2 regions of the Streptococcus sp. 1F3 genome follow, and region 2 is predicted to be linked to the other one. Evidence: predicted binding sites of a transcription regulator. Region 2 holds the regulator's gene; the other holds the start of a gene.
The links. Region 2 encodes HrcA, which represses chaperone genes, less so after heat shock. Its sites were predicted from a motif close to TTAGCACTCNNNNNNNNNGAGTGCTAA; they were not measured.
Positions count from the first base shown of each region.

Region 1: the regulator HrcA is predicted to act here: its motif matches at 3,156-3,182, upstream of groES (co-chaperone GroES).

Region 1 is NZ_JBUEQR010000028.1:41,821-46,760, reverse strand. Features, by position in the region: gene pepA (glutamyl aminopeptidase) at 1-861, opposite strand, end outside; gene ACVPON_RS02130 (DUF4651 domain-containing protein) at 914-1,198, shown strand; gene ACVPON_RS02125 (thioredoxin family protein) at 1,195-1,515, shown strand; gene ytpR (YtpR family tRNA-binding protein) at 1,519-2,145, shown strand; gene ACVPON_RS02115 (single-stranded DNA-binding protein) at 2,223-2,615, shown strand; gene groES (co-chaperone GroES) at 3,209-3,493, shown strand; gene groL (chaperonin GroEL) at 3,511-4,940, shown strand, end outside.
Region 2 is NZ_JBUEQR010000009.1:69,350-96,224, forward strand. Features, by position in the region: gene ACVPON_RS00675 (ECF transporter S component) at 1-458, opposite strand, end outside; gene ACVPON_RS00680 (bifunctional hydroxymethylpyrimidine kinase/phosphomethylpyrimidine kinase) at 448-1,209, opposite strand; gene truA (tRNA pseudouridine(38-40) synthase TruA) at 1,199-1,948, opposite strand; gene ACVPON_RS00690 (Fur family transcriptional regulator) at 2,096-2,542, shown strand; gene ACVPON_RS00695 (amino acid ABC transporter permease) at 2,699-3,364, opposite strand; gene ACVPON_RS00700 (transporter substrate-binding domain-containing protein) at 3,719-4,600, opposite strand; gene ACVPON_RS00705 (amidase) at 4,756-6,207, opposite strand; gene dnaJ (molecular chaperone DnaJ) at 6,955-8,085, opposite strand; gene dnaK (molecular chaperone DnaK) at 8,843-10,666, opposite strand; gene grpE (nucleotide exchange factor GrpE) at 10,818-11,342, opposite strand; gene hrcA (heat-inducible transcriptional repressor HrcA) at 11,627-12,661, opposite strand; gene ACVPON_RS00730 (hypothetical protein) at 12,900-13,097, opposite strand; gene ACVPON_RS00735 (DUF2812 domain-containing protein) at 13,094-13,627, opposite strand; gene ACVPON_RS00740 (PadR family transcriptional regulator) at 13,629-13,958, opposite strand; gene ACVPON_RS00745 (histidine phosphatase family protein) at 14,260-14,955, opposite strand; gene ACVPON_RS00750 (PFL family protein) at 15,615-16,952, opposite strand; gene ACVPON_RS00755 (ACT domain-containing protein) at 16,963-17,229, opposite strand; gene ACVPON_RS00760 (type II restriction endonuclease) at 17,560-18,426, opposite strand; gene ACVPON_RS00765 (DNA-methyltransferase) at 18,413-19,219, opposite strand; gene ACVPON_RS00770 (DNA adenine methylase) at 19,209-20,063, opposite strand; gene ACVPON_RS00775 (MATE family efflux transporter) at 20,312-21,589, opposite strand; gene thrC (threonine synthase) at 22,046-23,530, opposite strand; gene ACVPON_RS00785 (HAD family hydrolase) at 23,630-24,292, opposite strand; gene ACVPON_RS00790 (MurR/RpiR family transcriptional regulator) at 24,353-25,201, opposite strand; gene ACVPON_RS00795 (DUF459 domain-containing protein) at 25,994-26,875, opposite strand, start outside.

The sequences.
Region 1 (4,940 bases), on a different contig from region 2:
AAATTTGACCCCTGCTTCTTCTGCAGTTGTTAGTAAGAAATCCTTCATATTTTTTAAGAGGATATGACCTGGATCATAGAAACGCAAAAGAGTTCCGTCTCCGATATTGCCTTGCTCTCCAAATATATCGCCTGCTGGTGAGCAATCAACTGCCAGAAAGATGTCTGGATTGAACTTAGTTGTAGACACATGTGCACCGCGCAAACCGACTTCTTCTTGAACGTTAGCCCCTGCGATTAGCTGATTTGGTAATAGTTTGCCTGATAGGTTTTCGAGCAATTCAGTGACCATCAGCACTCCGAAGCGGTTATCCCAAGCTTTTGAAATAATATTTTGCCCATTTGCTGTCAAGATTGTATCGTTTTTAGGGATGAGAAGATCACCAGGACGAATACCAAATGTCTCAGCTTCAGTTTTTGAGGTAAAGCCTGCATCAAAGATGATCTCACTGATAGCAGGAAGTCCAGCACCACCTTGGCTATTACGGGAAAGGTGAGGTGGCATAGAACCTGATATGGCAGGGATTTGGCGACCATCTTGTAAATGGAGTGTGAATGCTTGACTGGATACTACTAACGGATTCCAACCTCCGACTTCAACTACTCGGAAAGTTCCATCGGCCTTAATTTGACGAATCATAAATCCGACTTCATCCATATGAGCAGCAACCATGATTCGCGGTGCATCTACTTGGTCTGTCTCTCTAATACCAAAAATACCTCCTAGACCATCGGTTTCAATGCGATCCACATGAGGAGTTATTTTGTGGCGAATATGATCGCGCACTTCATGTTCAAAACCCGCGATACCTTGTAGTTCGGTGACTTCTTTTATTTTTTCGAATAAATTAGAATATGTCATAATTGATCCTCCTAGCTACTATTTTATCATGAATTATGGTAAAATGTTGGGTATGAAGAAGAAAAAAGCAACCTTACTAGCAGGTGTAGTTGGAGCAGGTGTTCTCGTAGCGAGCGCACGATACTTGATGGCGGTGTATGAAGAGCGAAAAAAAGTCAAGGCACTTCAGCAGGTACGAGCATTTTTTGAGAAGTATGGCGAGATTGCTACAGTATTTGTCAATGAAGAGGGATCAAGCAAGGAGCGTCTAGTTGGCGGGGTAGTCATGGAGGATGAGCGGGTCTACTTGTTTGAAAATAAGGCTGGAATTATTTTGTATGAGGAGGAGTTGATATGATTATTCCAGAAACTATCGAAGAATTAGCTCATTTAGCAGAACAAGAGGGCAAGCAGGTCTTTTTCTTTTCTGCAGAATGGTGTGGTGATTGTCGCTATATCAAGCCTTTTTTATCAGAAATTGAAAGAAATAATCCAGATTTTCAATTTGTCTTAGTGGATAGAGATAAGTATTTAGAAGTGGCTCAGGAGTGGAATGTATTTGGGATTCCAAGCCTAGTGGTGCTTGAAAAGGGAAAAGAGATTGGTCGTTTTGTCAATCGTGAGCGTAAGACCAAGCAAGAAATCAATGATTTTTTAGCAGGTGTGAGGGGATAAAGAATGATTTTTACATACAATAAAGAACATGTAGGCGATGTCTTGATGATTATCGTTTCAGATAGTAAGAATGCCAAGGTAGCTGCTGAGCGGAAGGGGAATGTGGCACGTATCTTTCGGCTAGATAGTCAAGAAACAGTTGCTTGGAATATCTTTCAGGTTTCCCACTTATTTGATATTGCTGGGAGAGGCCAAGTTTTTTTGACAGATCAAGAAGTTGCCATTCTTAATCAAGAATTGCAACAAGAAGATTTTGCAGAGCAGTTAGTCAATGATTGTGAGCCGAAGTTTGTTGTTGGAGAAATCCTTGAACTGGTTGCTCATCCAGATAGTGATCACTTGCATATCTGTCAAGTCAAAGTGGCAGAAGATAGGACCGTTCAAATTGTTGCAGGGGCCCCAAATGTGGCTCTTGGTTTAAAGACAATTGTGGCATTGCCGGGTGCGATGATGCCAGATGGTAGCTTGATTTTTCCGGGTGAGTTACGAGGCCAAAAGAGCTTTGGAATGATGTGCAGTCCTCGGGAGTTACAACTTCCAAATGCACCACAAAAACGAGGGATTATTGAGTTAAGTTCAAGTGCAATAGTAGGAGTAGCCTTTGATCCTGAAAAACATTGGCACGGATAATAGAAAATAAATAAAAAAGTTGGATCAACCAACTTTTTTTGTTTCTTTTTTGCGAATAGGTTAGTAGGAGGATAAAAATGTATAATAAAGTGATTATGATTGGTCGTTTGACGACCCAGCCTGAGGTGAATCAGACAGCGAGTGGCAAACAGGTTACACGAGTAACAGTAGCAGTTAATCGCCGATTTAAAACTGGGGAAGGTGAGCGTGAAGCTGATTTCATTACAGTTGTCTTTTGGGGTAAGTTGGCTGAGATATTGGCATCTTATGGAGGAAAAGGGAGCCTTGTTTCCATTGATGGGGAGCTTCGTACGCGAAAATATGAAAAAAATGGTCAAAACCAATATATAACAGAAGTCCTAGGTCAGTCCTTTCAACTACTAGAAAGCCGAGCTCAACGTGTTATGCGTGAGAATAATATGACCGAAGATATAGCTGGTTTGGTGTTAGAGGAAGAGGCCCCTTTTTAAAAGGAATAGGATAAACAGTGTGATTTAGGAGAAATTGCTTTTCCGTATCCTTTAAGATATGAGGGGAAAAAGAAAATAGAGAGAAAATAGGGGATTGGAGAAGGGATTCTCTGTTATCCAGCCGCTTCATCTTCTTTCTAGATTTTTCATTTGAATTCAATTGAATTCAAAATATAGACTAAAATACAGTTGTTTTGTTTGCTTTTAGTACTAGGCAAGGAGCTGCAGGCTGCTTCAACAGTCTAATGACTGTTGAAGGTTGGAAATCATACTGACGATAGTCAGTAACAATCGTAGAGTACGGCAAAGCGAGTTCCAATCATCTAGAAGATGATTGGAAGTTGGAAATAAGGAAACGAAGTTTCCACAATTGTCGAAGGAATAAAAGGTAAATGAAATGAGTATACGATAAAACGTTGAGAGCTGGATGCCCTACTCCAAACTTTTGATGAAAGTATCGGTCTTGGGGCTGATTTGCAAAAAGGCAATAAAATTCTCTTGACTATTTTTGACCAAATGATATAATAAAGACAATAAAAATTAGCACTCATAGACTATGAGTGCTAAAATAGAATGTATTTTGGAGGTATGATATGCTTAAGCCATTAAATGACCGAGTGGTCGTGAAAGTTGAGGTGCAAGAAGAACAGACAATTGGTGGTTTTGTTCTGGCTGGACATGCACATGAAACTACTAAAATAGCCCAGGTACTTGCTGTTGGTGAGGGGGTTCGTACATTAACTGGAGAATTGGTCCCATCTGGTGTAAAATCTGGTGATCGAGTTTTACTGGAAAATCATGCAGGTATTGAAGTAACAGATGGTGACGAAAAACTCTTGCTTGTCCGTGAAGCAGAGATTCTTGCGATTGTTGAATAATCAAGGAGGGAACAAAAATGACAAAAGAGATTAAATTTTCATCAGATGCACGTAGTAGTATGGTACGTGGTGTTGATATTTTGGCAGATACAGTAAAGGTAACCTTGGGTCCAAAAGGACGGAATGTTGTACTTGAAAAAGCCTTTGGTTCACCACTTATCACGAATGATGGTGTAACAATTGCCAAAGAAATTGAATTAGAAGACCATTTTGAAAATATGGGGGCTAAATTGGTGTCAGAAGTTGCTTCCAAAACCAATGATATCGCAGGTGATGGAACCACAACGGCAACTGTTTTGACCCAAGCGATTGTCCGCGAGGGGATAAAAAACGTAACCGCAGGAGCAAATCCAATCGGTATCCGTCGTGGAATTGAAAGGGCTGTCCGTGCCGCAGTAGAAGCCTTAAAAGCAAATTCTGTTCCGGTTGCAAATAAGGAGGCGATTGCCCAAGTAGCTGCTGTATCTTCGCGTAGTGCTAAAGTTGGGGAATATATCAGTGAAGCCATGGAGAAAGTTGGCAAAGACGGTGTGATTACCATCGAAGAGTCTAAAGGGATGGAGACTGAATTAGATGTTGTAGAGGGAATGCAATTCGACCGTGGTTATCTCTCTCAATATATGGTAACGGATAATGAGAAAATGGTAGCAGAACTTGATAATCCGTACATCTTGATTACGGATAAGAAGATTTCAAATATTCAAGAAATCCTACCGTTACTAGAAAGTATCCTCCAAAGCAGTCGTCCTCTACTGATTATTGCAGATGATGTGGATGGTGAAGCACTACCTACTCTTGTCTTGAACAAGATTCGTGGTACCTTTAATGTTGTGGCTGTCAAAGCGCCAGGTTTTGGAGATCGCCGCAAGGCTATGCTTGAAGATATTGCTATTTTGACAGGTGGTACAGTCATTACAGATGATCTTGGTCTTGAGTTGAAAGATGCGACTATTGAAGCACTTGGTCAAGCCTCTAAAGTTAGCGTTGATAAAGATACAACAGTGATTGTTGAGGGTGCGGGCGATGCAACAGCGATTGCTAATCGTATCGCTGTAATCAAAGCACAGATTGAAACAACGACATCAGACTTTGACCGTGAGAAATTGCAAGAACGCTTGGCGAAGTTATCAGGTGGTGTAGCTGTCATCAAGGTTGGAGCAGCGACAGAAACAGAATTGAAAGAAATGAAGCTCCGCATTGAAGATGCCCTTAACGCAACTCGTGCAGCCGTTGAAGAAGGTATTGTTGCAGGTGGTGGGACAGCCTTTGTTAATGTCATGGATGCTGTTGCAAACCTTGAGGTTATGGGAGATGAAGCAACAGGACGTAATATTGTCCTACGTGCTCTGGAAGAGCCAGTTCGTCAAATCGCTCTCAACGCGGGCTTTGAAGGCTCCATCGTGATTGATCGCTTGAAAAACTCAGAAGCAGGAACAGGCTTCAATGC
Region 2 (26,875 bases):
CTTCTGACACTTGTCATCGCTTTTGCCAGTACCGAACCAAGAACCATCCCTACTGCATTTTGAACGAGATTCCCCATCAGACCCTCTAGTGCTCCTGCTAGATTATAGAGCATCATACTAGCGATAAAATAACCTCCTACCATGGCAAAACTCGCAAGAATAAGCCCTATAAAACGTCTCTTTCCAGACCAACCAGCTGCATAGCCTTGTAGACCGTGAAAAACCAAACTAAAGAAAGCCCACTGCGGATAGCCCAGTAGCAAGTCAAGCAAAAGACCCGATAGGCCACCAACAATCGCCCCTTCTTTTGACCCTAGATAAAAGGCAGTAAAAAAGACACCGACATCTAACAGGGTAATGATTCCCGTCATCGTTGACACATGTAGGTAGCCCAAGACAAGGGTCAAGGCTGTCAAAATCGACAGTAGCACAATTTTCTGTGTTTGCTTAATTTTCATATTGCACCACCCCATATTCGTCAGATGCTTGAATAGCACGATGAACAAAATCCTTGGAACGTTTCACTGCTTCAAACACACCTACTCCCAAGGCTAGTTGGCTCGCAATACTTGAGGCAAAGGTACAGCCTGCACCAGTATTGTTTTTCTCCACAACCCGAGACTCTAAAACATGGTATTGTGTACCATCATAATAAACATCAATCGCTCGCTCCTGATCCAATCGATTGCCTCCTTTAATGACGACGTGTTGAGCACCTAGCTCATGTAAGCTCCTCGCCACCTCCTTCATGTCTTCGACATTTTGGATTTTTCTTTGGGTCAGCAACTCCGCCTCCACTAAGTTCGGAGTGATAATGGTCACATAAGGGAAGAAGGCGAGCAATTCACCACGCAGAGTGTTGACCTCCACATCATGCTTTTCTTTACAAACAAGAACCGGATCTAAAACGATCGGAAGATCTGTATATGCACGCACAACATCGAGTGCCTGTCGGGCAATGACTACATTGGGTAATAGTCCCAGTTTGATAGCAGCAAAATCTACCCCTTGCAAACTGGTCACTTGTTTTTTAAAGATGTCTTCCTCTACAGGAAATACTTCAAAGCCCGCTTCCGTCATAGCAGTCAAGCAAGTCACTGCCACAAATCCATGCAAGCCATTAACCGTATAGGTGGTCAAATCTGCATGCAGACCACCTCCACTAAAAATATCATTACCTGAAAGGGCTAATACATACTTACTCTTCATACAAAATCTCCTTTAAATACAAACCATTGGGTGCAGCTGTAGGCCCTGCTAATTGGCGGTCTCTTTCTTGTAAAATCCGCTCCACTTGCTCCACCGGCATCCGATGATTTCCAATTTTAAGCAAGGTTCCCACCATATTGCGCACCTGCTTATAGAGAAAACCATTTCCTGTAAAGGTAAAAATAAGCAGATTTTTTTCACCATTTAATTCTACACATGCCTCTGTAATCGTCCGCACCTTGTCTTCAACCGCTGTCCCTGAGGCTGTAAAACCTGTGAAATCATGCTTGCCTACCAAGGCAGAAATAGCCTCCTTTATTCGTCCAATATCCAAATCATAAGGAAAATGGGTCGCATAGTGACGCAGCATGGGATTCTTCGGTCGACCAATATCCACCAAAAATTCATAGGTTTTTTGGTGTTTGGCATAGCGACAATGAAAGTCTTCTGCTACCTGTTCAACAGCCACCACATCGATATCTTCCGGACTTTGTGTATCAAGGGCAAAGCGCAATTTTTCCACATCCCGCGCACGGGGCAGATCAAAATGGATGACCTGACCATAGGCATGAACACCACTGTCTGTCCGACCTGCTCCATGCACCACAACCTTTTGCCCGCTATTTAAAACTTGCAAGGTCTTTTCCAACTCCTCCTGAACCGTCCGTGCATGTGGTTGTCGCTGAAAACCCGAAAAATCATATCCATCATAGGAAATAATCGCTTTATATCTTGTCATAGCTTGATTGTACCACAGCCTAAAAGCCCCTGACAAGACTTTTTCTTTTCAACTGTCCTAGCACAGAAAACACCTACCAACATTTATTGGCTCTTTTTAGTCAAATGGTGTATAATAAAGGAAAATAGCAGAAAAGAGAGACGTGCCATGTCCCACCACGTACACCATAATCACTCCGATGCCTATGCGCACGTCGTGAGCCATCTAAAAGAAAAAGGTATCCGGATCACAGAAACCCGAAAGGCGGTCATTCGTCACTTGATTGATAGCCCAGACCACCCGAGTGCCGAGATGATTTACAAGGATTTGCGTCCAAACTATCCCAACATGAGCCTGGCTACGGTCTACAACAATCTCAGGGTCTTGGTTGAAGAAGGCTTTGTCACCGAGTTAAAACGCAACAATGATACAACCACCTACTATGACTTCATGGGGCACGACCACTTGAACGTCATCTGTGAACACTGCGGAAAAATTACCGACTTGATTGCCGAAGATATCCCCAGCCTCGAACAACAAGTCCGGTCCCAGACTGGCTATCAGATTACCAAGGAACTCTTGACTATTTATGGGGTCTGCCCAGACTGTCAATAGTAAAAAGAGAAAAATCATTCCAAAAGCAACAACTATTCAATCTCCCTAATGGCTCGATAAAGACAAGCAAGCGATACTCTTTAAAAACCAAAAGGAGCCCCTTACTAATGAAAGCTATTAAAAATGAAGAGAGGTATTCTCTTCATTTTTAATAGCTCAATAAGTTGCTAATCGCTTTTCTAGATGCACTTGACCTAGTGCATAGAGACTACAGATAAGCCAATAAATTAGGGCTACGCAAATATAGACTGTCATGTAATCGGACTTTGCCCCGCCAACAATCTTAGCTTTATTAAATAACTCTGGCACGGTAATCATAGCAGTTAAGGAGGTGCTTTTAACCATGTCCAGCAAGACATTACTTAAGGGTGGCACAGCAATCCGAAAGGCTTGGGGAATGATAATTTTCCGATAGATGACCGACGTTTTCAAACCGAGAGAACGCGCCGCCTCCCACTGCCCATCATCAATCGCAGACAGCGAGGAACGGATAATCTCTGAAATATAAGCACTTGACATGAGAGTAAAAGCAATGATACTTGCGCTAATAGCCTCCAACTCCACCCCCATAAAAGGGAGACCAAAGTAGATAAAAAAGAGCAAGACCATCAGTGGAATCCCTCGCATCAAGGAAATATGGAACATAGCCATATAACGTAAAGGGAAAAATCGTGATGTGCGCAAGAGAACCACAAAAAATCCACAAACTGTCCCCAAGGTAAAACCGATTAGAGACAAGGCTAGTGTATACGGCAAGCCCTCCAAGATTTTTGGAACCGCCTCTTTTGCCAACTCTAGATTAAAAATTGCCTGCCAATTCATTCTCTTCCTCCACTAGACGAGCCACATTCCTTCCATTTTTAAGCACTGAACAACCTTGCACAGATAGCCTGCAACTAGGTAATACTCTTTAAAAATCAAAAGGAGCCTTCGTCAACTTGCCTCGGTGAACGCTCATTCTACCTTCGGCTTCGATTATAAGGAAATGAGCGGTGCTACTCTCATTTCCAACCTTCCACAATTCTTAATTGCGAAAGCTAGTCTACTTTTGATTTTTATTGAGTATAAGATCATCCCTCCTAAATAGAAAGGAAATGACTATAAAAGAGAGGGAGAAAGCCAAGTATCTCTGCCTCGCTCTTCCTCACTCTCATTCTTTCTGTAGCCAAATTCTAGCTATTTCACATTCGCTAGATCAATGACTGGTAGATTTTCTACGCCTTCTTCAGGCTCTGTCAAGTCCTGACCAGCATAATACTTTTCCGAAATCGCTTTTAAGGTGCCATCTTCTTTCATTGATTTGAGCGCCTCATCTAACTTCTCTTTCAAGCTAGTATCTGCCTTACTCATCACAATTCCTTGCTCAGTCGGGTTGTACTTAGGTGTTCCCATTTTCACCTTAATATCCGGAAATTGTTGCAAGATGTATTTGACCGCAATCACTTGGGTGTAGTAATCATTAGGGATAAAATCCGTCCGTCCAGTAGATACATCACGCAGATAGACATCATTCGTCACATTGTCATAGATAACAGGTTCTGCACCCAATTTCTCTGCAAGTTTCATATACTGGGTCCCTGCACCGCCGCCAGCTTTTTTCCCTTTCCAATCGCTCAAATCTGCCGCTTCAATCCCCGATGAGCCGTCTTCACGGACAATCATACCACCGATTGAATACTTGTAAGGAATGGAGAAATTATATTTTTCAAGACGCTCTTTGGTCGTATCAAAATTATTGACCGCAATATCTACTTTTCCACTGTCTACTGCAGTAAAGGCTTCTGCAACACCGATTTCTTGGTATTCCACCTTGATATCCAAGCGTTTACCAATTTCATTGAGCATCTCAATCTCATAGCCGGTCAACTTGTCTGCATCATCGTGATAAGATGTTGGATAAAGGGTACCCGGAGTAGCGACCTTCAAAACGCCTGCTTCCTGAATCTTCTCCCATTGGGTCGCACCAGCTTTCGAAGAGGCAGTTGATGTGCCACTTGAGCAGGCTGCAAGAGCCAATGAGGACACGACCAAAGCAGCAGTAAGAACTTTCTTGAACATGTAAAAATCTCCTTTTCTTTTGGTGTTCAATCACCAATAATCTTAAATTATCACAATGAAAGGGGTTTATCAATTATTTGAACTGATATTTTTTTCACAAAGTTTTGCCCTTATTTCTCACAACCACGCTTTGTAAGGAGAGGAGATTCTTCTTTTCACAAATTATGTAAATACCCATTTTCTTCTAAGTGCTGAGCGACTTGTAAGAGGAGGTCTTCACGGCCTTTAGCAGCTGTCAGCTGAACACCAATCGGTAAGCCTTGGAGTGTTTGATAGGTCGGTAGACTGATGGAGGGCTGCCCCGTGAGGTTGGCTTGAGCAGTAAAAGGAGTCCATGCCAAGGCCTTATCAAACATCTGCCAAATGAGCGCCTGCTGCTCCTCCATACTGTACTGGTCGATGTTTTGTAGTTTTTTAGATAAAGCCTTATCCAAGGCGAATTGACCATGCTTAGGAGCAACATTTGCTACTGTAGGAGTTAGCAAGATGTCATAAGTTTCATGAAAAACTGCCATTTTCGCACTATATTGGTCCCAATCCTGTAAAATCTGACTATAGCGATAGGCAGGAATGGTGTGACCACTTCGGTAAAGAACCCAGGTCATCAACTCCATATCCTCTATGGTCATCTTGCGTCCCAAACCAGCTTCAATTCCCATAAACATCTGCGCTGTCTCCACACTATTCATCATATAGTAAGAAGCGATAAGCTCTTTTCCGTCTAAGGGATACTGACTCAATTCTACCACTTGGTGTCCTAAAGCTTCTAGGACTGGCAAGAGCTCTAGAACAGCAGCTTTTGCATCAGCTGATACCTGTGACCCAATCGGTGATTGGAGGGAAAAAGCAATCCTAAGTGGTCTTTTTTCTTCTTCAAATAAACTAGCCCAAGATAGAGGGACCAAAGGAAAAGGGGCTTCTACCTGGTAGGTCTGCAAATGGTAGAGAAGTCGCTTGGTGTCCCGGACCGACTTAGTCAAGGCAAAATGCACCGAAGCTCCTTGCCATCCCCGATACGAAGACGGTCCAACCGGTATCCGACCGCGACTAGTCTTTAAGCCTATAAGCCCATTAAAACTAGCCGGGATACGAATGGAACCTCCTCCGTCAGAAGCTCCCGCCAAGCTCACCATACCAGACGATACAGCTGCAGCTGAACCACCACTTGACCCGCCTGCATTACGGGTCATATCTATCGGTAGCTTGACAGAACCATGCAAGGCGCTGTCAGAGATATTCTTAAAGCCAAATTCTGGCGTATTGGTTCGCCCCAATACAATAAAACCTAATTCTTCCAGCTTTTGCGTATACCTATCACTCTTTTGGGCCCTGTAATTGGCAAACAGACGAGAACCCGATGTCGACAAGACCCCTTCTTGCTCCTGTCCTAAATCTTTCAACAAAATCGGAACACCTGCAAAGGGTTTAGACCCTATTTCCAAATGCCTCGAACGCTCCAACGCCTCTTCATACTGGGTGCTCACAACTGCATTCAAACTCGGATTCAAAGCCTCAATCTTATCAATACTCGCTTTTACACATTCCTCAGCAGAGACCTCCCCTTCTCTGATAGCCTCTGCTATAGCGGTCGCATCTTGGTACATCACACTCCTCCATTTTCTATGCTTTATACTCTTCAAAGGTCGTCAGCGCCACCTTGCCATACGCTACGATGGTCACGCAAGTTCCTTTGACAACTGACAAAAGGACAACCGTTTTCTGCTGATGTAATGCCTTATCAGGACACAAAAATTCTAGCTTTTACTCGCTACAGCTTGATTTCCTTTCAGTCTCCCTCATCCGGCACTCAGCTTGTGACAGATTTTATCCATCACCAACTTTAGCCTATCATGAAATACAAAAATCAGCAAGCCATCCTGACTAAACTTCAAACACGGCTTAGGGACTGCACCACTATCTAGTTGTTTCGTTTCCTTTTAGTACTAGGCAAGGAGTTGAAGGTTGGAAATCATACTGACGATAGTCAGTAACAATCGTAGAGTACGGCAAAGGGAGTTCCAATTATCTAGAAGATGATTGGAAGTTGGAAGTAAAGAAACGGAGTTTCCGCAATCGTTGAAGTAATAAAAGTTAAACGAAATGAGTATAAAAGGCAAACGAAATGAGTATACCTTCATAAAAGCTCAAACGAATAAGCCCTTCAAGCTCTTTTTTGAAGAAAGCTACTAAAAAATCGCTTAAAATACCAGACTGAATAGTCTTGATTTCAAGCGATATTCTTTCAAGTCTAGGACTTCTTTTCCCAAACGTTTCTCATCTAAAAGCTCTCTTCGTTCACTACTTATTTTGTACGTATTGAGTCATTCGTACATTCTATCGTTAGAACGAAAGGACTATAAATCATCAAAGGCATCTTTAACCTTATCAAAAAATCCCTTTTTCTGTGGATGAACAGCGATATTTCCCGCTGTCGCAAATGCTTTCAATGCCTCTTTTTGTCGATCATTGAGGTTGGTTGGGGTGACAACGTTAATCGTCACGTATTGGTCTCCCACAAGACCACCACGTAGACTTGGTGCCCCCTTACCTTTCAGGCGGAATCTCTTGCCCGTCTGGGTTCCCTCAGGAATCACCAAATCAACATCACCATGGACAGTCGGTACATGCACTGTATCACCTAAGGCAGCCTGAACAAAGTTCAGATTTAATTTGTAATGAATGGTTGTTCCGTCACGTTCAAACTTGTCTGATGCCTGTACCTGAATCACCACAAAAAGATCTCCATAAGGACCACCGTTAAATCCAGCTTCCCCCTGACCTGAAAGACGGATTTTTTGCCCAGTCTCAACACCAGCTGGAACTTTTACCGTTACTGTATGGGCTTGTTTTTCATGACCTGTTCCGTGACAAGTGTTGCATGGCTCCTTAATTTCTTTTCCACGACCATGACAAACATCGCAGGTCACTTGACGGCGCATCATACCGAGCGGTGTTTGGGTATCAACATTGATAACTCCTGCTCCATGACAGCGACCACAGGTCACCGGACTGGTTCCTGGCTTAGCACCTGAACCCGTACAAGTCCGACAAGTTGCTTCACGATTGTAGCTGACTTCTTTTTCCGCCCCAAAGATTGCTTCTTCAAATTTCAAGTTGATACGATATTGAAGGTCATCACCCTGACGAGGTGCATTCGGATTGCGGCTGGCACCGCCTCCCCCAAAGAAGCTAGAAAAAATATCTTCAAAGCCGCCAAAGCCTGCTCCATCAAAGCCACTAAAGCCACCACCACCGAAGCCACCCTGGGCTCCAGCTGCACCAAATTGGTCATAGTTTGCCCGCTTTTGAGCATCACTCAAGGTTTCATAAGCCTCTTGAATATCCTTGTATTTTTGTTCCGCACCAGTCTCTTTATTGATATCTGGGTGGTACTTCTTGGACATTTTTCGATAAGCTTTTTTGATCTCATCTTGGGAAGCATCTTTCGAAACCCCAAGACGATCATAAAATTCTGTATTGTTCATTTAAGATACCAAGCCCGTAAACGGCAACGTCAAAATAGCCAATGTAACGAAGACGCTTGCGTCTAGGAAACGTTTGTCTTTTTGACACAGACGTTAGGGCGGGTTCAATTACTTGAACACTTTTATTCCTTTCTTTTTAAGTTACTATAGAAAAGCTGTTCCTACAAGATAGGGCTTTTTTGAAAAGCTCACTTCCTGCACTACTTATTTTGTGCCTATGGAGCTATTCATACATTCTGGTTTAAAACGAAAGCACTATCGTAAGCAGACACTTCCTTTCTACTAATACTCAATAAAAATCAAAAGTAGACTAGCTTTTACAATTAAGAATTGTGAAAGGTTGGAAATGAGAGTAGTACCGCTAATTTCCTTATAATCGAAGCCGAAGGTAGAACGAGCGTTCACCAAGGCAAGTCGACGAAGTATCCTTTTGATTTTTAAAGAGTATAAGATACCAAACCCGTAAAAAGCACGGTGAAAATAGGAAGTTTGATGAAGAAACTCAAAAGATCCTATTATCAAAAACAGAGGCTGGGGTTCAACCTCTGTGATTGTTTTTTATCGTTGCTATTTTTGAGACATATTGCTGACTGTTTGACAACGCTAGAAAATAAAATCAAGTTGCTAAGACCGAACTCGGACTAAAAGTAAACGAAACAACTATAAATGCTTTTCGAGCTAGTGAGACTTTAGGCAATTCGCCATAGCGATTGCCGTAGAATGACAACCACTTTCGTGGTTAGTCATTCTTAACGAGTTATTTTTCTGTAAACTCACCGTCTACCACATCATCACCTGCTTGGTCTGAGTTAGTTGCACCTTCTGCACCTTGGGCTGCTTGTTGAGCTGCTGCAGCTTGTTCATACATTTTTACAGCTAGACCTTGGGCTTTTTCATTCAGGTTTTCCAATTTTGCTTTCATGTCATCCAAGTTATTCTCTTCTTGCGCTTTTTTCAATTCGTCAAGGGCTACTTGGGCTGCATCACGTTCTGCATCAAATCCTTTGCCTTCTGTTTCTTTGATTGTTTTTTCAGTAGCAAAGATTGCTTGGTCTACTTCATTGCGAAGGTCTACTTCTTCTTTGCGTTTTTTATCTGCTTCAGCGTTCGCTTCTGCATCTTTCATCATGCGATCGATTTCTTCGTCTGTCAATCCTGAATTAGATTGGATAACAATCGTTTGCTCTTTTTGAGTTCCAAGATCTTTGGCCTTAACAGATACGATACCATTTTTATCGATATCAAAGGTTACTTCAATTTGAGGAATACCACGAGGAGCTGCTGGAATATCTGTCAATTGGAAACGACCAAGTGTTTTGTTATCCGCTGCCATTGGACGTTCACCTTGAAGAACATGGATATCTACCGCTGGTTGGTTATCTGCTGCTGTCGAGAAGACTTGTGATTTAGAAGTTGGGATAGTAGTATTTCGCTCAATCAATTTTGTAAAGACACCACCCATTGTTTCAATACCGAGTGACAATGGTGTTACATCAAGAAGAACCACATCTTTCACATCACCAGAGATAACACCACCTTGGATAGCAGCACCCATAGCAACAACTTCATCTGGGTTTACTGATTTATTTGGCTCTTTACCAGTTTCAGCTTTGACAGCTTCTACAACGGCTGGGATACGTGTTGAACCACCGACAAGAATCACTTCATCAATTTCTGAAATAGAAAGCCCAGCATCTGAAAGAGCACGGCGAACTGGCTCTTTTGTACGTTCCACAAGGTCACGTGTCAAATCATCAAATTTTGCACGAGTAAGGGTCATTTCCAAGTGGAGAGGTCCTGCTTCTCCTGCAGTAATAAATGGCAAGCTGATTTGAGTTGAAGTCACACCAGAAAGATCTTTCTTGGCTTTTTCAGCCGCATCTTTCAAACGTTGAACGGCCATTTTATCTGCTGACAAGTCAATGCCGTTTTCTTTCTTAAATTCTGCTACCATGTGGTCGATAATTTTTTGGTCAAAGTCATCTCCACCCAGTTTGTTGTCTCCAGCAGTTGCAAGAACATCAAAGACACCGTCACCCAATTCAAGAATCGAAACGTCAAAGGTTCCTCCACCAAGGTCAAATACCAAGATTTTTTCTTCTTTTTCTGTCTTATCAAGACCGTAAGCAAGAGCTGCGGCTGTTGGTTCATTTACGATACGCTCTACTTCAAGACCTGCAATTTTACCTGCATCTTTCGTCGCTTGACGTTGTGCGTCATTAAAGTAGGCAGGTACAGTGATAACAGCTTTTGTTACTTTCTCACCAAGGTATTCTTCTGCATAGCCTTTCAAGTATTGAAGAATCATGGCAGAAATTTCTTGAGGAGTGTATTCTTTCCCGTTCGCTGCCACTTTTTCAGCAGTTCCCATTTTTGATTTGATCGAGATAATCGTATCTGGGTTCGTCACCGCTTGGCGTTTTGCGGCATCACCGACGATGATCTCACCATTTTTGAACGATACCACAGATGGAGTGGTACGATTTCCTTCTGGGTTCGCAATGATTTTGCTTTCTGTTCCCTCAAGAACAGCTACCGCAGAGTTTGTAGTTCCTAAGTCAATACCAATAATTTTACTCATGTTTGTTTCCTCTTTTATAATGTTTTTCTTTTTATCTTCACCTCAAGGAGGCAAAGAATTTATAGGCAAGTTTCCAGCTTGCTATTTTCTCTGTTAGCATTTGGAAGTTTTACGACATTACGGTCGTACATACATACCATTTTCTTATGTCTTAAGAATAGACAACCACCATGGCTGGACGCAACACCCTTTCATGCAAGGTATATCCTTTTTGGAAGACCTGCGCAATCGTGTCTGCTGGATGCTCATCATCTGCCGGCATGGTCTGAATCGCCATATGAAAGTTAGGATCAAAAGCTCCGTCCGCCACCACCTCTTGTATACCTTCATCTTTGAGGGCTTGAACGAGACTTTCTTGAACCATTTCAAGACCCTTTTTCACATCATCTGTCAACCCCTCTACCGCTAGGGCACGTTCTAGATTATCAAGCGATGGCAAAATCGCCTTTGCCAAATCTTGACTGCGGTATTTTTGCAACGTTTGCCGTTCTTCGCTACTGCGACGTTGAATATTTTGCATCTCTGCTACCGCACGCAGATACTTATTTTCAAAGTCCTCAGCACGCTCATTTGCAAGTTCCAATTCTGATTTTTCTTGAGGTGTTTCTTCTTGGACAGCTTCTTCTATCCCTTCCACTTCCTCAACCTGTTCTTCTTTTTTTATTTCTTCGGTCACATGAAACCTCCTTTAATACTATGGTTAGAATGCTCTCATCTTCTTACTTGACTCTTGACGTCCTCACATCGTAATTGAGTTCGGACTAAGAGTTGTGTAAAAAAGATAGACTTTCTTGTGTTCATGGAACACTGCGTCAGTCTCCTATTTTTACTTGACTCTTGACGTCCTCACATTGTAATTGAGTTCGGACTAAGAGTTGTGTAAAAAAGACAGACTTTCTTGTGTTCATGGAACACTGCGTCAGTCTCCTATTTTTACTTGACTCTTGACGTCCTCACATCTTAATGTACCTCATAATGGTTACTACTCAAATAACGATAGAAATCGGTTAATTTCATCATGAGGACGCGATTGACGAGGTTAATTAAGCTCATCAGGCGGTTGTAGTCCACATTGATCGGTCCGATGACGGACAAGAGCCCAAATCCCCGATAGGGAATGAGGAACTTGGTTGTCACCACAGTTAGATTAGAGAGCGATTGCTCTTGACTATCAGCTACCTTGACACTTTGCATTTCATCCTCAGCTAGATTGCTCCGCATTTCAAGGGCTACCTTTTGCGGAGAATCAAAGAATTGATAGGTTTGAATATCTGCAAAATCGAGCAAGCGAATCTTCCCAGCAGTTACAAGGTCCTCTGTAAAAAGGTCTGTAAAAATGTATTCAAATAAATGAAGAACATTGTCTGTTGTAATAAAATGCCGTTGAATAACTTGCGGAATCTCGGTTCGTAACTTGTAATGAATATCCAAGACCGATTTTCCAAGCAGGCGATCTCTCACCAGATTTCTAACTTCCATTAAATCACCGCGGAGAAAATTCTTAGGAATGGCAAACTGCCTAGTCAGTGTTTTCGACTCATCTAAAGTCATAACGGCTAGGGCTGCATGCTGACTAAGAATCACAATCTCAAAGGCGGTTAACTTTTGCTGGCTCGGCTCAACATCAAGCACTGCCACCGTACAAGTAGTCAAATCCGACAGAGTAGTTGCTGCAGTCTGAAAAATATCATCCAAACGGAAAAACTCACGATCAAAACGTCTAACCACTTGATAAACATCTTCTTCAGCTAGGCTATCAAATGTCAAGGAATGCTCCACAAAGTATTTGAATCCTTCCACACTAGGCATGCGCCCGCTTGAGGTATGGGCTTTTTCAAGCAAACCCTTTTTCTCAAGAGCTGCCATATCATTTCGGATAGTCGCACTACTAGAAGCAATACTTTCTTGGAGAGCTTTCGATCCCACTGGCTCATGTGTTTTTGTAAAGATTTCAACGATTAAATTTAAAATTTCATGTTGGCGTTCTGTTACCAAAAACTCACCTCCAATCAGGATTTCTTCATTAGCACTCTAACCTTCTGAGTGCTAACTCATGATTCTATTATACACCCTTCTCCCAAATTGTCAAGACAGAAAAGCAAAAAATTAGCACTCTTTTCACAAGAGTGCTAAAAATCAGTCTAAAGACCTAGACAGGGAGATACAAGTACACTTTATCACAATTGTAATCCTTCCCCTTCTGCCTTATGCTCCATCAAACTTCCCTATTTGTCTAGTCTACTTCTTTACATTTCCCTAACCTATACAAGATAATGCCTATCAAGAGAGGATGAAGTAGGAGAATGAAATTTGTCACCATCGTAGAAACTGTCAGGTGATCAAACTGCAACCGATGTAGGTTCAGCCCAAAATTGATACATAGTATCGGCAAGACTAGAATAGCAGACCGCTTATAATGTTTACTTTTCATTTTAATCCTCCTTTTGCATACCGCTTTCTTAACGCGTAAAAACCATAACCACAATATATAAGTGAACCAATATAAAGAATTGCCAGAATTACCCATAAGGGCAAGAGCGAATGACTCCCCTCTCCAGCATGAAGAGCATTCCACAGGAAACCGAGACTCAGCAGCAACAACCCTACAAACCGCCACTTGAAAATTCGACCAATCATCTCTAACTTGGTCTGATTGTCACTATAAATATCGACCTCTTCGCCAACGATAATGGCTTTGCGGAAGTAAACAAAATGATTGCAAACACCGACATACTCCCAACCATAATCTTTATACATTTGATGATAGATATCCCAATCTTCACCTAGTCGGGGTTTAAAATCCAAGCGATAGATAACCTCTTCCGGATTGCATCTTTCAAAGATAAACAAACAGGCAAGGCGGACTTCTTTTAACTTCCAACCTGTGCGGTGCATGGCAGTCAAATATTCCTCTTCCTTTTCAAAATCTGTGATGAAGAAGAATTTTAGTTCTTTTTTCATGTCACAACTCCTTTCCAACCTTCTCACCTCGACTATTTCGATAAAGACGTGAAATCCGACTCTTTTCAATCTCTAAAACCGCTCGTCCCAACTCTGTTATTCGATAGAGTTTCCGTTTTTCCTCCTCACGAACCAAGGCAATGAGCCCATCCTTTTCCATCTTAGAAAGAGTTCCGTACATGGTACCTGGACTAATCACGACTTGACCACCAGTCAAATCTTTTGTCTTTTGGGTAATGTCATAGCCATGCCTTTCCTCCTGTAAGGCAAACAAGATATAAAATGCAGTCTCGGTCATCGGAAGATAGATCCGTCTTATTTTTTCTTCCATCTACTTCTCCTTTTATGGTCTTCTAGTGCACATTTTATAGCTTTTAACAATTCACTTCGTGTACTCCTTATTCTGTACTTGTCAACTGATTGCTACATTTTATTTTGAAGCAAAAACACTAGCATAAGATGTATCGAATCTCGATGTATTTATTGTATCGAAGTTCGATATACTTGTCAAGAAAAAAGAACCTGTTTTCATAGCTGATTACAGGTTCTAAAAAAGAGGAGCAGATGACCTTTTAAACCGTCCCCACTCCTATTTTTTATCTAGACATCTTCTGTCTTTCTTCGTTTATTCTTTAATCTCTCTTCTTCAGAAGTTCTGCTCCCATATGTCGATAGGACAGGTCCCCAACTGCTTCAATACTGAATTGACCATTTTCATATTTCAAAATAGTGATCGAACCATTATCTAATGCTAAGTTGGTTGGGCGCTCTGGTGCTAATAAATGAACCAGGGTCGCAATAGTCATACCATGGCTGACAATTAAGGCATTGCCACCACCTTGCTTTTCCAGGTCTTTCGCAATACTTTCAAAGCCACTTAAAATACGATCTTTTAAAACCTCCCAAGGCTCAGACCAATTCGCTGAATCGGCCTCATATACCCCATTTGCAATTTCTTCAAAAGTCATCGTACTAGCATCTAGAATGCCACTGATACGTGGTAGCACACCATTAAACAGTTCTGCATCGTACATTCCTTCAAAACTACCAAAACACCACTCACGAATCCGCTTATCTTGATAGTAGGGAATTTTTCCTAAAATTCCTAGTTCCCTTTGAGCAATCGTAATGGTCTGAACAGTCCGTCCCAAGTCGCTAGATACAGCCACTTTAAATTTTAAGCCTGCTTCTTTCAAACCAAGACCCAACTCACGAATCCCCTCCTCACCACTTCTTGTTAAAGGGGTATCACACCACCCTTGAACACGACCAATCGTATTAAACATCGTCTTTCCGTGACGGGCAATGTATAATCTTATGTCTGCCATCTTGTCCCTCCTCGTATTTCCTCATACTATTATACCAAAAAACGACTGCCTAGGACAATCGTTTCCCATCCACGTCACGCATGAAGAAAATGCATGTAACGATTTTTCTAGCTACATACATTTTTTTAGAATATTTTCGGAAAACGTATACTTTCAGCAGGGGTTATCCCTCATTTCCAAAGCGATTATATCACATTTTTCTACCAAAAACTGACGGCAATCTTGAACATATGATTTCTGAAAACAAAATATTCTTCATGCCTTTATCGTTTTTCTCACCCCAAACACTATTTCCCTTACTGACATGACAGCCTATCAGGGACGGTGACGGTCACGCTCCGCTCTAGAGGAACATTGTAGAAGAAAGATGTAAAAAATATTTGCGTCCTATAGAGACACCTTGATACTCAATAAACATCAAAAGTAGACTAGCTTTCACAATTAAGAATTTGAAAGGTTGGAAATGAGAGTAGCACCGCTCATTTCCTTATAATCGAAGCCGAAGGTAGAACGAGCGTTCACCAAGGCAAGTTGACGAAGTAGCCTTTTGATTTTTAAAGAGTATTACTACAAATGGAGTAGCCGAGGGGCGAATGTTGCTGATTTCTCAAGTATGGTATCAATTCCAGCAATGAAAACCAATCAGCAAATCGCTCAATCTAATTCTTAAAACTGTGGATTGGCGCTGGAATTTGTCCACCACGTGCAATAAAATCAGCAGAGGAGGCTTGGTTGACCTTCATGACAGGTGCCGTTCCAAGCAGTCCACCAAATTCAATCATATCCCCCTCTTTTCCCTTGGGAATAATCCGTACAGCGGTGGTTTTCTGATTGATAACCCCAATCGCTGCCTCGTCCGCAATCATGGCGGCAATGGTTGTGGCAGGAGTTGATTCAGGAATCGCAATCATATCTAATCCCACTGAACAAATAGCTGTCATTGCTTCTAATTTTTCCAAATTGAGCGAACCTGACTGAACTGCTGCAATCATTCCTTCGTCCTCAGAGACAGGAATAAAGGCTCCTGACAGACCACCGACTTGGTTACAAGCCATAACACCGCCTTTTTTAACTTGATCATTGAGAAGAGCAAGAGCAGCTGTCGTCCCATGTGTACCAACTGTTTCGAGGCCCATTTCTTCCAAGACCCGTGCTACTGAATCTCCGACCGCAGGAGTTGGTGCTAAGCTCAAATCAACGATACCAAATCGCACACCGAGACGCTCGCTCGCCATTTGACCGACTAATTGACCGATACGCGTAATCTTAAAAGCAGTCTTTTTGACTGTCTCAGCGACCACATCAAAACGTTCTCCACGTACCTTTTCAAGCGCCCGTTTGACTACACCAGGTCCCGATACACCGACATTGATGACCACATCTGCTTCACCAACTCCGTGAAAGGCTCCTGCCATAAAGGGATTATCCTCAACTGCATTCGCAAAAACCACCAGTTTAGCAGCCCCCATTTCAGAAAGTTCCGCTGTTTCCTTAATGATTCGACCCATATCTCCTACAGCCGTCATGTTAATCCCTGTCTTGGTTGAACCAATATTGACCGATGAACAAACCTTGTCCGTCTCAGCGAGGGCTCGAGGAATAGAGTTGATTAAAATCTCATCACCTTTTTGATACCCTTTTTGCACTAAGGCAGAAAAACCACCGATGAAATCAACCCCAATTTCTTTTGCCGCTCGATCAAGCGCCTTAGCAAGTGGTACATAGTCTGTGGCATCAGTCGCTGCCCCAATCAAGGCAATCGGGGTCACACTGACCCGTTTATTCACAATAGGAATCCCCAACTCAGCCGCAATAGCATCTCCGACCGCGACCAAATCACGCGCCTTGGTCGTAACCTTTTGGTAAATCTTCTCAGCCGCACAATCAATATCTGGATCAATACAATCAAGGAGCGAAATGCCCATCGTAATGGTTCTGATGTCAAAATTCTGCTCCTCAATCATAGCAATGGTTTCTGTTACTTGTCTAATATCCATACGCCACCTCTTAAATGGTATACATCGCTTCAAAAATCGCTGCACTTTGAATGTTAATCTTGACATTTAGGCTCTCACCAAAAGCATCAAATTCCTGTCGCAAAATCGTGAAATCCTTTTTTTCATCACTTGACACCACTGCCATCATGGTGAAAAATTCATCTAAGACAGTCTGTGAAATATCATCGATATTGAGTCCCAAGTCTGCAATCTTAGCAGAAACCCCTGCTACAATTCCTGTCTTATCTTTTCCTACAACCGTAATAATTGCTTTCATATCCTACTCCACTCCTCATAGTGTATACGCCAAGAAAACCAAAGCGTCAAAGAAGCATTTTGACCTTCTTGGAATATCATTTTTCTTATTGTAGCACAAAGCCTCCCTTTCTGTATAGCTTCATGGATTCTAACCTTACCGATAAAGGGCTAAAAACAAACGTTTTCTAGAGAGAAATAGCCACTCTGCATCCTACATTTCTTTTAAACATGGAAAAACCCCTCTTTAGTTTCTAGTGAATACTGATTTTTCACTATCTACTTTTAGAGGAGTAGCTCTCTATACAAAAACTTTCTATTTTCAAGCTCTATATTTCTTTTACTACCTTAGCTACTTCAGAGTTCCTAAGATATTATTTTTTAGATCGTTAATATTATATAGAAAAGGCAATACATCAAAAGTTTCACGTAAATTCTTTCTTGCACTATTCCATCCCTTACCATCTGTAAACCACATAAATTCAACATTTTGAATCCCCTTGGTTTCTTCTGTAATCATCTTATAGGAACGAGCTGTCTCATTTAATTTTGAACCACCACTAGAATAAAAATTAACTTCCACTAAATATAAAGTATTTTCCGTCTTAATAACAAAATCAAATCGTTTAGAAGTATTGCCCTCATTGGTAATTGCAGATAAGTCTACCGAAAATAATCGCTCAACTTCATCTTGATAAATTTCTTTGAAGAGATTTATTCCCATAACATACCCTTCTGCCTCAAGATAGCTTTGAACGATATTTTCCATAGCGTGACCAGTACGATTTTTACGCCCATTAGTATCCATACCCACTTCAACACCCGTTACATAGTCAACTAGATTAGAGACTAAATGATTTTGTAACAAGTCAAATATACCTGATTTCTCTAAAAAATCTGCATATTCTTCGTCAGAATAGTCTCGTTTTTTAAAATCAAAATAGAAATCTTTTTCAGCATCCTTTACGACTATCCTATCTTTTAAGCGCTTCGCAATAATAATTGGGATGATTTTTAAAATTTCGGGATAATCTGATAATAGTATTAAAAATTCCTCTCTTATATTCGAACTTCCAATCAAGCTATTCATTATATTCAAAGGGACTTTTATTGATTCGACATTTTGATATACTTTTTTAAAATCCGTATAATAAGTCCAATCGGCTACAGTATCCGTCATCGTAGACAACCACTGTTCAAAATTTCTAGTTTGCTTCACTCTCTTTCTCCAATCTTCTCCTCGCTATCTTTAGAAAGTCTTCTTCAGCATCTATTCCTATAAATTTCCTACCTAATCGCTTAGCCACAACACCGGTTGTTCCACTTCCTACAAATGGATCTAAAATATAATCATTTTCTTGAGTTGAAGCCAATATGATTCGCTCCAAAAGATACTCAGGTTTTTGAGTAGGATGCTTTCCAGCCCATTTTTCTGATTGTTTCGTAAGCGATCCCGTCCAAACATCTTTCATTTGCTTCCCATGGTTCAATTCTTTCATTAAATTGTAATTATAGTAGTGACGAGCTTTTTTATCATCTTTTCGAGCCCACAGAATCGTTTCAGTTGAATGCGTGAAATAGCGACATGATAGATTAGGAGCCGGGTTTGTCTTTTGCCAAGTGATGTTATTCAGAATTTTAAACCCTTCTTGCTCCAGAGCCATACCAACTGAATAGATATTATGAAAACTCCCAGAAATCCAGATTGTCCCATTTGGCTTCAAAACTTTCTTAGCCAATTGAATCCATTTTCGATTAAAATGATGTTTTTCTTCTAGTGAGCTAACCTTGTCCCAATATCCTTTATCAACTGCAACAACTTGCCCCCCAGAATTAGATATTCCACCATTACTTAAAAAATACGGTGGATCAGCAAAAATCATATCGATACTTTCAAGTTTCATTTTTGATAAACATTCAAAAGTATCCGCATGAACAAGAATTGATTTACCTTTATGATAGTATGGCTTAGTCATTAAAACTCCTCCATACTTATATTCGTTATTTTTCATAATTAGTTACAATAACTTCCGATATCTTCCCACGACTAGAGGTTTTAGCACCATTGGTCCGAATGACTTCCACCCTATGGATATTAAAATCTTGGTATAATTCTTCAACTAATGGACTAGAGGAATTTGATAACATCACAAAGGCACCTTTTTTAGACAACATTTTAAAAGTGTCCCTTAATCGGACTTGATCTTCATAAGAAAAGCCCTCATGAGTGTAAGATGTAAAAGCGCTCGTCTCTGAGAGGGGGATATAGGGAGGATCGAAATAGACAAAGTCTCTTGCTTGAACTGCTTCAACTGCTTTTTCAAAGTCCCCATTCAAAATATGAATGTTATTGTCGTTAAGATATTTTGAAATGTTCAGTAGTAAGTCAGCATCAACAATTTTAGGATTCTTATAGCGACCATAGGGAACATTAAACTGATTCTTAGAATTAACACGATACAAACCATTGAAGTCAACTCTCAACATATACATAATGCGCGCAGAGCGTTCAACAGCTGACATCTCGTTAATCCGTCCATCCCTATCAACAGAACGCAACTCTAGATAATATTCTTTTGAATTCCTTTCCTGGTGATTGGTTAGTAATGCGATTAATTCATCTGGATTATCCTTTATCTGTTGGTAACAATTTATTAGTTCGCTATTGAAATCATTGATGTAAGCCGTCTTTGGTGCTAATTCAAAAAATAAAGCTCCCCCACCAATAAATGGCTCAAAATAATGATTGTAAGAATCCGGCATAAACGATTGAATAATTGGAAGTAACTGTCGTTTTCCACCAGTCCATTTCGTGAAAGGTTGTAATGTTTTTGACGTATTTGTTTGTATTTTCATTACCAATAGTATACCATATTCTTTCAGCATTGAGCTGCCATTTTTCAAAACATGATTTTGGATATTTCCTCAAAATTACACAGATAATCCAGCTCATAGCTTATTTCACCGTATGAACAATGAAACTCTTCTGAAAAAACCATTCTAAACGCCCTATAGTCTTTTCGTTTCCTTTTATTATCCTTTAGTATATAAACTAAACGACTACTTAGATGAGCCCTATACAAGCTAAAAGGTTCTCTACTCAGTCAGACGATGCGTTTCCTACGGCGTCTATAGAGGACTGCCAAGAAAATCCAGCGAAAGGCATTGTCTAGAAGCGTCCCTGCCCAAATACCTGGCAAACCAAATCCTAAGACGATACCAAGCAGGTAGCCTGCCCCAATCCGAATCCCCCACATGCCAATGGTCGTTGCATAAAAAGGAAGTTTACCATTCCCTAATCCTTGCCAGACGGCAGTATAAATGACCGTTCCAGCTGTAAAGGGTACACCCAAAAGGGAGAAGAGGACAACCAGTAGGCTCGCAGCCACTGCACCCTCATCATCTGTATAGAGATGGGTTAAAGGTCTCCCCAAGGCAAAGACCAAGAGAGCAATGAGCAACATCAAGCCAAGCGCTAACCAGTAGGTCTTGCCTACAATCTGGTCAAGCTCCTCTGCCTTGTTCTGCCCGAAGCTATGGGCTACCAAAAGAACGGTCGCAGTCGCAATTCCAAAGGCCGGCATGTAGTTAAATTGGGTCAAAACCTCACCGATTGCATTACCAGCTACTGCTTCCGTCCCAAAGCCAACCACAAGGGCAATGATGACTACATCACCCAGTCGCATCATAAGGCGTTCACCTGCAGCAGGAAAGGATAGACGAAGCAGCTCCTTATCCAAACCTCTACCTGGCTTAGCAAAAGGGATGGAAAGGGAGTGCCATAGAACCACGACCCCTACCAAACGAGCCAAGACTGTCCCCAGAGCTACACCGATAAGCCCCCAATGCAAACCAAAAATAAAGATACTTGAAAAAAGAGCATTGAGAAGATTGGTCAAGAGACTCACATACATGGGGAGCCGAGGGTTTCCTGTCGTGCGCATCAAAGCTCCGAGACTGGTCATCAATCCTAAAAGAACGATAGTTCCACCCACAATGGCTAAAAAGAGACTACCTGCCTCTGCCACAGCGAAGTCAGTCCCTAAGGTACGCAATAGACCCTTCCCAAAAAACAAGGATATCAAACCTAAAACAAGACTTAAAAGCAAGGTTAGCTTGAGTGCTTCGGTTTCATAGTAGGCTTGTAATTCCTTATCACCAGAACCAAGGCTACGAGCCAAAACGCTTGAAATCGCTGCTCCCAGGGCAATAAAAATCGCCTGATAAAGGGTGATGATATTTCCAGCTACGGATACACCTGAAATTGCTACCAAACCAAGACTGGCTACCAAGTAGCCATCCACCATCCCCATGAGCATCTGCAAAAAATTTTCTGCTATTGCCGGCAGGGCAATCTGCATTATTTTTCTATAATCTACCATATCCTACAAAGAGTGTTCTCAGCTGAAATGGCCACCCACTCTATCTTAATCTCCTCACTTTCTTTTCATCCTCAACTATCGCTACAAACCCTCTAAAAGGACACCACTAGCCTCATTGAAGTTAAGCTCCGAGCCTCATACTCTTTAAAAATCAAAAGGATCCTTCGTCAACTTGCCTTGGTGAACGCTCGTTCTACCTTCGGCTTCGATTATAAGGAAATGAGCGGTGCGACTCTCATTTCCAACCTTTTGATTTTTATTGAGTATAAACTACAAACGAATAGAGCTGTTACTTACTCCATCAGTTTCATCTCCAGCCTGCATATCACCAGCGAGACAATCAACCACTGCATCAATCTGTTTTTACTCATTCTAATAAGAAAGGCTGGACATAAGCCCAGCTTCTGCATTTTTCATAGGCTCTATGTCCTTGCCTTATCTCGGTCTTTCCATTTCCTAAACTCCCAGATAGCGTTCAACTTCTGCCTGCATGTCACGAGCCGCAACAACTGTCTTGTGACGGACAAGAGCTGTTTCCAAGCCATCTACTGCTGGTGGGAGTGCCACACCTGAAAGAGCCTGCAATTTCTCAAGTGCCTCAAAATCACTCAAGCCTGTTTCACCTGTCACAGCTTCAACTGCAACAACAGGGAATTTATAAGGACTAGCTGTGGAGGCAATGACCGTCTTCACTGTATCTTTTGTCCCTAATCGATACTTTTGATACACGCTGGAAGCGACCGCTGTATGGGGATCTTCAATATAAGAGGAACTATCATAGATTCGTTTGATTTCTTGAGCTGTCTCTTCTTCTGTCGCCCATTCTGCCGCAAACAAATCGAACATCGCTTCCTCAACTACCTGGAGTTCATACTGACCATCCCTTGCTAAGGCAGCCATCAACTCAACGGTTTTCACCGCATCATTTCCTAAAAGATGGAAAATCAAGCGCTCCAAATTTGAAGATACAAGAATATCCATAGACGGGCTAGTCGTCACCTTAAAGGTGCGCTTCTTATCGTATACCTTGGTCTTAAAGAAATCTGTCAAAACATTGTTTTCATTCGAAGCACAAATCAATTTTCCAACTGGAAGTCCAATTTGCTTGGCATAAAATGCCGCAAGAATATTTCCAAAATTCCCTGTTGGTACGGTAAAATTGAGTTTCTCACCTGCTACAATTTCTCCGTCCTTCACCAACTGCGCATAGGCATAGACATAGTAAACAATCTGGGGTATGAGGCGTCCGATATTCATCGAATTAGCAGATGAAAACTGCATCTGCTGTTGCGCCAATTTAGTACGCAGAGCCTCATTATTAAACATTTCCTTAACCTTGGTCTGGGCATCATCAAAATTCCCATCAATCGCTACTACATGAGTATTGTCTCCTGTCTGGGTGGTCATCTGCAACTCCTGTACCTTGCTGACCCCGTCCTTGGGATAAAAAACGATAATCTCTGTTCCAGGAACGTCCGCAAAGCCAGCCATCGCCGCCTTCCCAGTATCGCCAGAAGTCGCAGTCAAAATGATGATTTTATTGTCCAAACCGTGTTTTTTGGCTGCTGTTGTCATTAAGTAAGGTAGAATAGACAAAGCCATATCTTTAAAGGCAATCGTTGAGCCGTGGAACAACTCCAAATTGTACTGACCATCTAGCTTGACCAAAGGCGCAATACGCCCATCGTCAAACTTACTGTCGTAGGCATGGGTAATGCAGTAATCCAACTCTTCAGCTGTGAAATCATCTAAGAAAGCCCCTAAAATCAATTTTGCCACTTCTTGGTAGGACATCTCTTTCAAGCAGTTAAAATCCAAGTCTACCTTAGGATAGGTAAGGGGGGTAAAAAGCCCACCATCTGTTGCTAGTCCCTGTAAAATTGCTTGGCTGGCTGTTACTTTGTTATGCGCATCGCGTGTCGATTGGTATACTAATGTCATGCTTTATCCTCAACATCTTTTTTTCCATTTTATCATAATTTGTCAGAAAATTGGAAGAATCTAAGAGAAAAACCAGATGAAAGTCCGGTTTTACATCTTCTAAGCCAGTAAGCGAAGGCGTTTCAAAATCCCTCGCATATCTTTTTCACAATAGTCTGCCTGGGATTGGTCAATCGGCATCCGCTTTTCTTCATAGGCTATCACCCTCATTCCTGCGGCTTTTGCAGATGAAATCCCAAAAGCAGAATCCTCGATAGCAACCGCATATTGAGCAGGTATTCCAAGTTTCGCTAAGGTTGCCAAATAAATGGCTGGGTTGGGCTTACTTTCTGTAAAGACTTTCCCACTGACTAAGGTATCAAAATAAGGTAAAATCTCACAACTTTCAAGTACTTCTTCAATATGTTCCTTGCGTGAGGACGAGGCAACTGCTAGCTTTATGTTTCTATCTTTAGCGTACTCTAAAATAGCAACAATATCCGAGCGAAACAAGGAGGGATAATCTACCTGCTGATCGTATCCTTTCGCAAACTCCTCCAGCCGCTCACTCATTTCTGCCAAAGATAGGTCGCTAGCGGATAAATCCTTAATCCCCTGTACCAAATGCCCGTACGAACGCCCAACCAATGTGGAAAGAGCTGTCGCATCAATCGAGGGTGCAACAGGTGAAATCCTTTCTATAAACTCTCTTTGCAGTTGAAAGTTGATATATTCTGTATCAACTATTACTCCATCCAGATCAAATATTATTGCTTGAATCATATTCCCTCTTTTTGTAATCGTTTTCTTGATTTTATACCAAAAAATGAGAGTAGAGGGTCTCTACATCTCATTTTCATCTACCTCTTCCATCTCTTGCAATGCCGAAAGAGTATTTGTAAATAGCTGATGACGAGCATCTCGGTCTAAATCAATATAGTAGGCATAAAAAATATCAATGACAACAAGCACCGGGAACTGAGGAGATATCATCGTACCTTGGGCAAGGTTTTTCTTGATAGCAACCAGTACCAACTCATCGCAGTTATCGCGAAGTTCCTGTCGATTTATAGAGGTCAAAAGAACCGTACTTGCTCCGGTAGCGCGTGCATCTCGCACGGCATTGATAATACTCATTGATTCACCCGATACAGAAATACCAATAACAAGGCATTCCTCATTTAGGGTGACACGGTTCATCCGAATCATATGGTCATCAGTAACCGCCTTGCAAGCCATACCGAGCCGCATAAAACGAAATTCAATCTCCCGTGCTACTAGACCCGAACTTCCCTGACCATAGATGTACACTCGTTTGGCATTGTTCAAAAGATGCCCTACCCGCACAAACTGCTCTTCATCAATGAGAGAGTATGTCTTATTCAACAATTCATCGTAATCCGCCAAGACATGTCTCGTCAAATCACGATTGACATGTGTCGACTCTGTGCTAGCGCTCACTCCTTGAAAGGCATATACAAATTGCCGATAGCCTGTAAAACCACATTTTTGAGCAAAGCGTGTCAAAGAAGGCAGTGATACATAGAGCTTTTCAGATACCGCCTTGGCTGACAGGTCATCTTCTATGACTGTTTCTGAAAGAAAATAATCCGCAATCTTTCGTTCAATATGCGTGAAATCACTATAAACTGCTTCAATCATCGGAATGACATTTTTCTCTAAGGACACCATCTCTCTCTCCTTTCTAGTTGTTAGAGGACTTCTTACTCCAAGATTAGAAAATACAGATTTTAAACCTATTTTAGCCCTTCTTAATCAATGTCACTACTAAGAATAGGGCAACTCACGTCTCGCTCCTATCCCTTTTTTACAATCTGTAACCAACATCAACTGCTTCTGATACCAGATTAAATCTAAAAGGACGAATGGTCAAGTACAAAAGTCGTAAAAACTGAACTATTCATCAAATTCCCTATTTTTCTATAGCCGTTGCGAACTTTGTTCTCTTACAGATACGGTAGAAACTATCCAGTGGAGAGTTTCTTCTCTTGGTAGGCTTTGAAGTTTTTATGGGCTTATATCCTATTTAACTACTCGAGCTACAACCCTCTGTCAATAAAACGAATCCAGTGGATTCGTTTTACCCGAGCCTAGAAACTGGAAAGCGAGGATAAACCTCATTGCTTGCAAGACAACCTGCTGCGATTGTCTATTTTTTCTAGGAGTTGCTTCAACAGTCTCTTTCAGACTGGTGAAGGTTGGAAATAAAACGAGTGAAACTCGTGTCAAACGCTCTCGTATCTTGTTGTAACCAGTGGAGGCTGGACAAAGAGTCCAGCCTTTCTGATTAGAATGATTCGCAATCAACCGTCATCAGGGAAATGACTGTTGATACCTGAGCTTAGAAGCCAGAAAGTAAGGGCACGTTTCTGGAAGAGTTCGAGTTCTTTCCCACCCCTATACAAATTGAAGAATTCAAGGGAGGAGGCTATTTTTTCACTCTTTTTCTTCCCCAAACAGAAATTATCCTTTCTGCTTTTCGGAAGATTTGGCAAAAACGTAGGAAGCAATTAACGTAAATAGTCCCCAGATTTTCCCTGCTATTTCCACCTTACTAGCTGTCGTTGGTAATTGCTTCCCTTTTGCTGGTGCTTGTTTCACCTTTTCAGGTTCTTGCTTCGTTGGTGCTACCTCTGCTACCAACTCTTTTTTCTTACTACCGACCTCAACAATTTGATGTCTGACAATCTTGGTATCCACTTGGGAAATCACTTCTCTTTGTTCTTTCCCATTCGTAACGGTCACTTTGACAGTAAGGATTTTCTCTCCTGCTTCTCCTGTTTGAAGCACACGCTCTACCCCTTGAGGTAAATTCGGATTTATTTTACGTAGAACTTCAAAAGGAACTTTTATAATCTGTTTTTCTTCACGATGGGATACGATTGGCTCTGCTTGTTTTGAACCTACTTCAATTATTTCTGCCATCGCTGGAAGACTTACCTTATCAGACGCAATCTCACTCAACTCACGATCAGCTAAGGCAAGCGTGCGAATCTTGACTACTCGCTCCCCTTGTCTACCTACCTGAACCACGCGCTCCACTCCGATTGGTAGGCTAGCATTTGCTTGACGAATAGTTTCAAATGCAATAGGGTGGGTCTGAACCACTTCCTTAGCATAAGGTCCTAAAGGCTGCTCCCCATCTCGCAACCAAGCACGGACATCCGCTTCATCGACATCACTATCTTGATCCAAATCACCATGCTCTCCTGCAAACCAATCCATAACTGGATCAGACTGAACCGCATTCAAGCGTTCAATCAGATTTGCCAACACCTTATCTGTTAGCAAGTGATGGCTAGCCAAGTCTTGATAAAGTGCCTCTACCAGAGCGATACCTCGCTT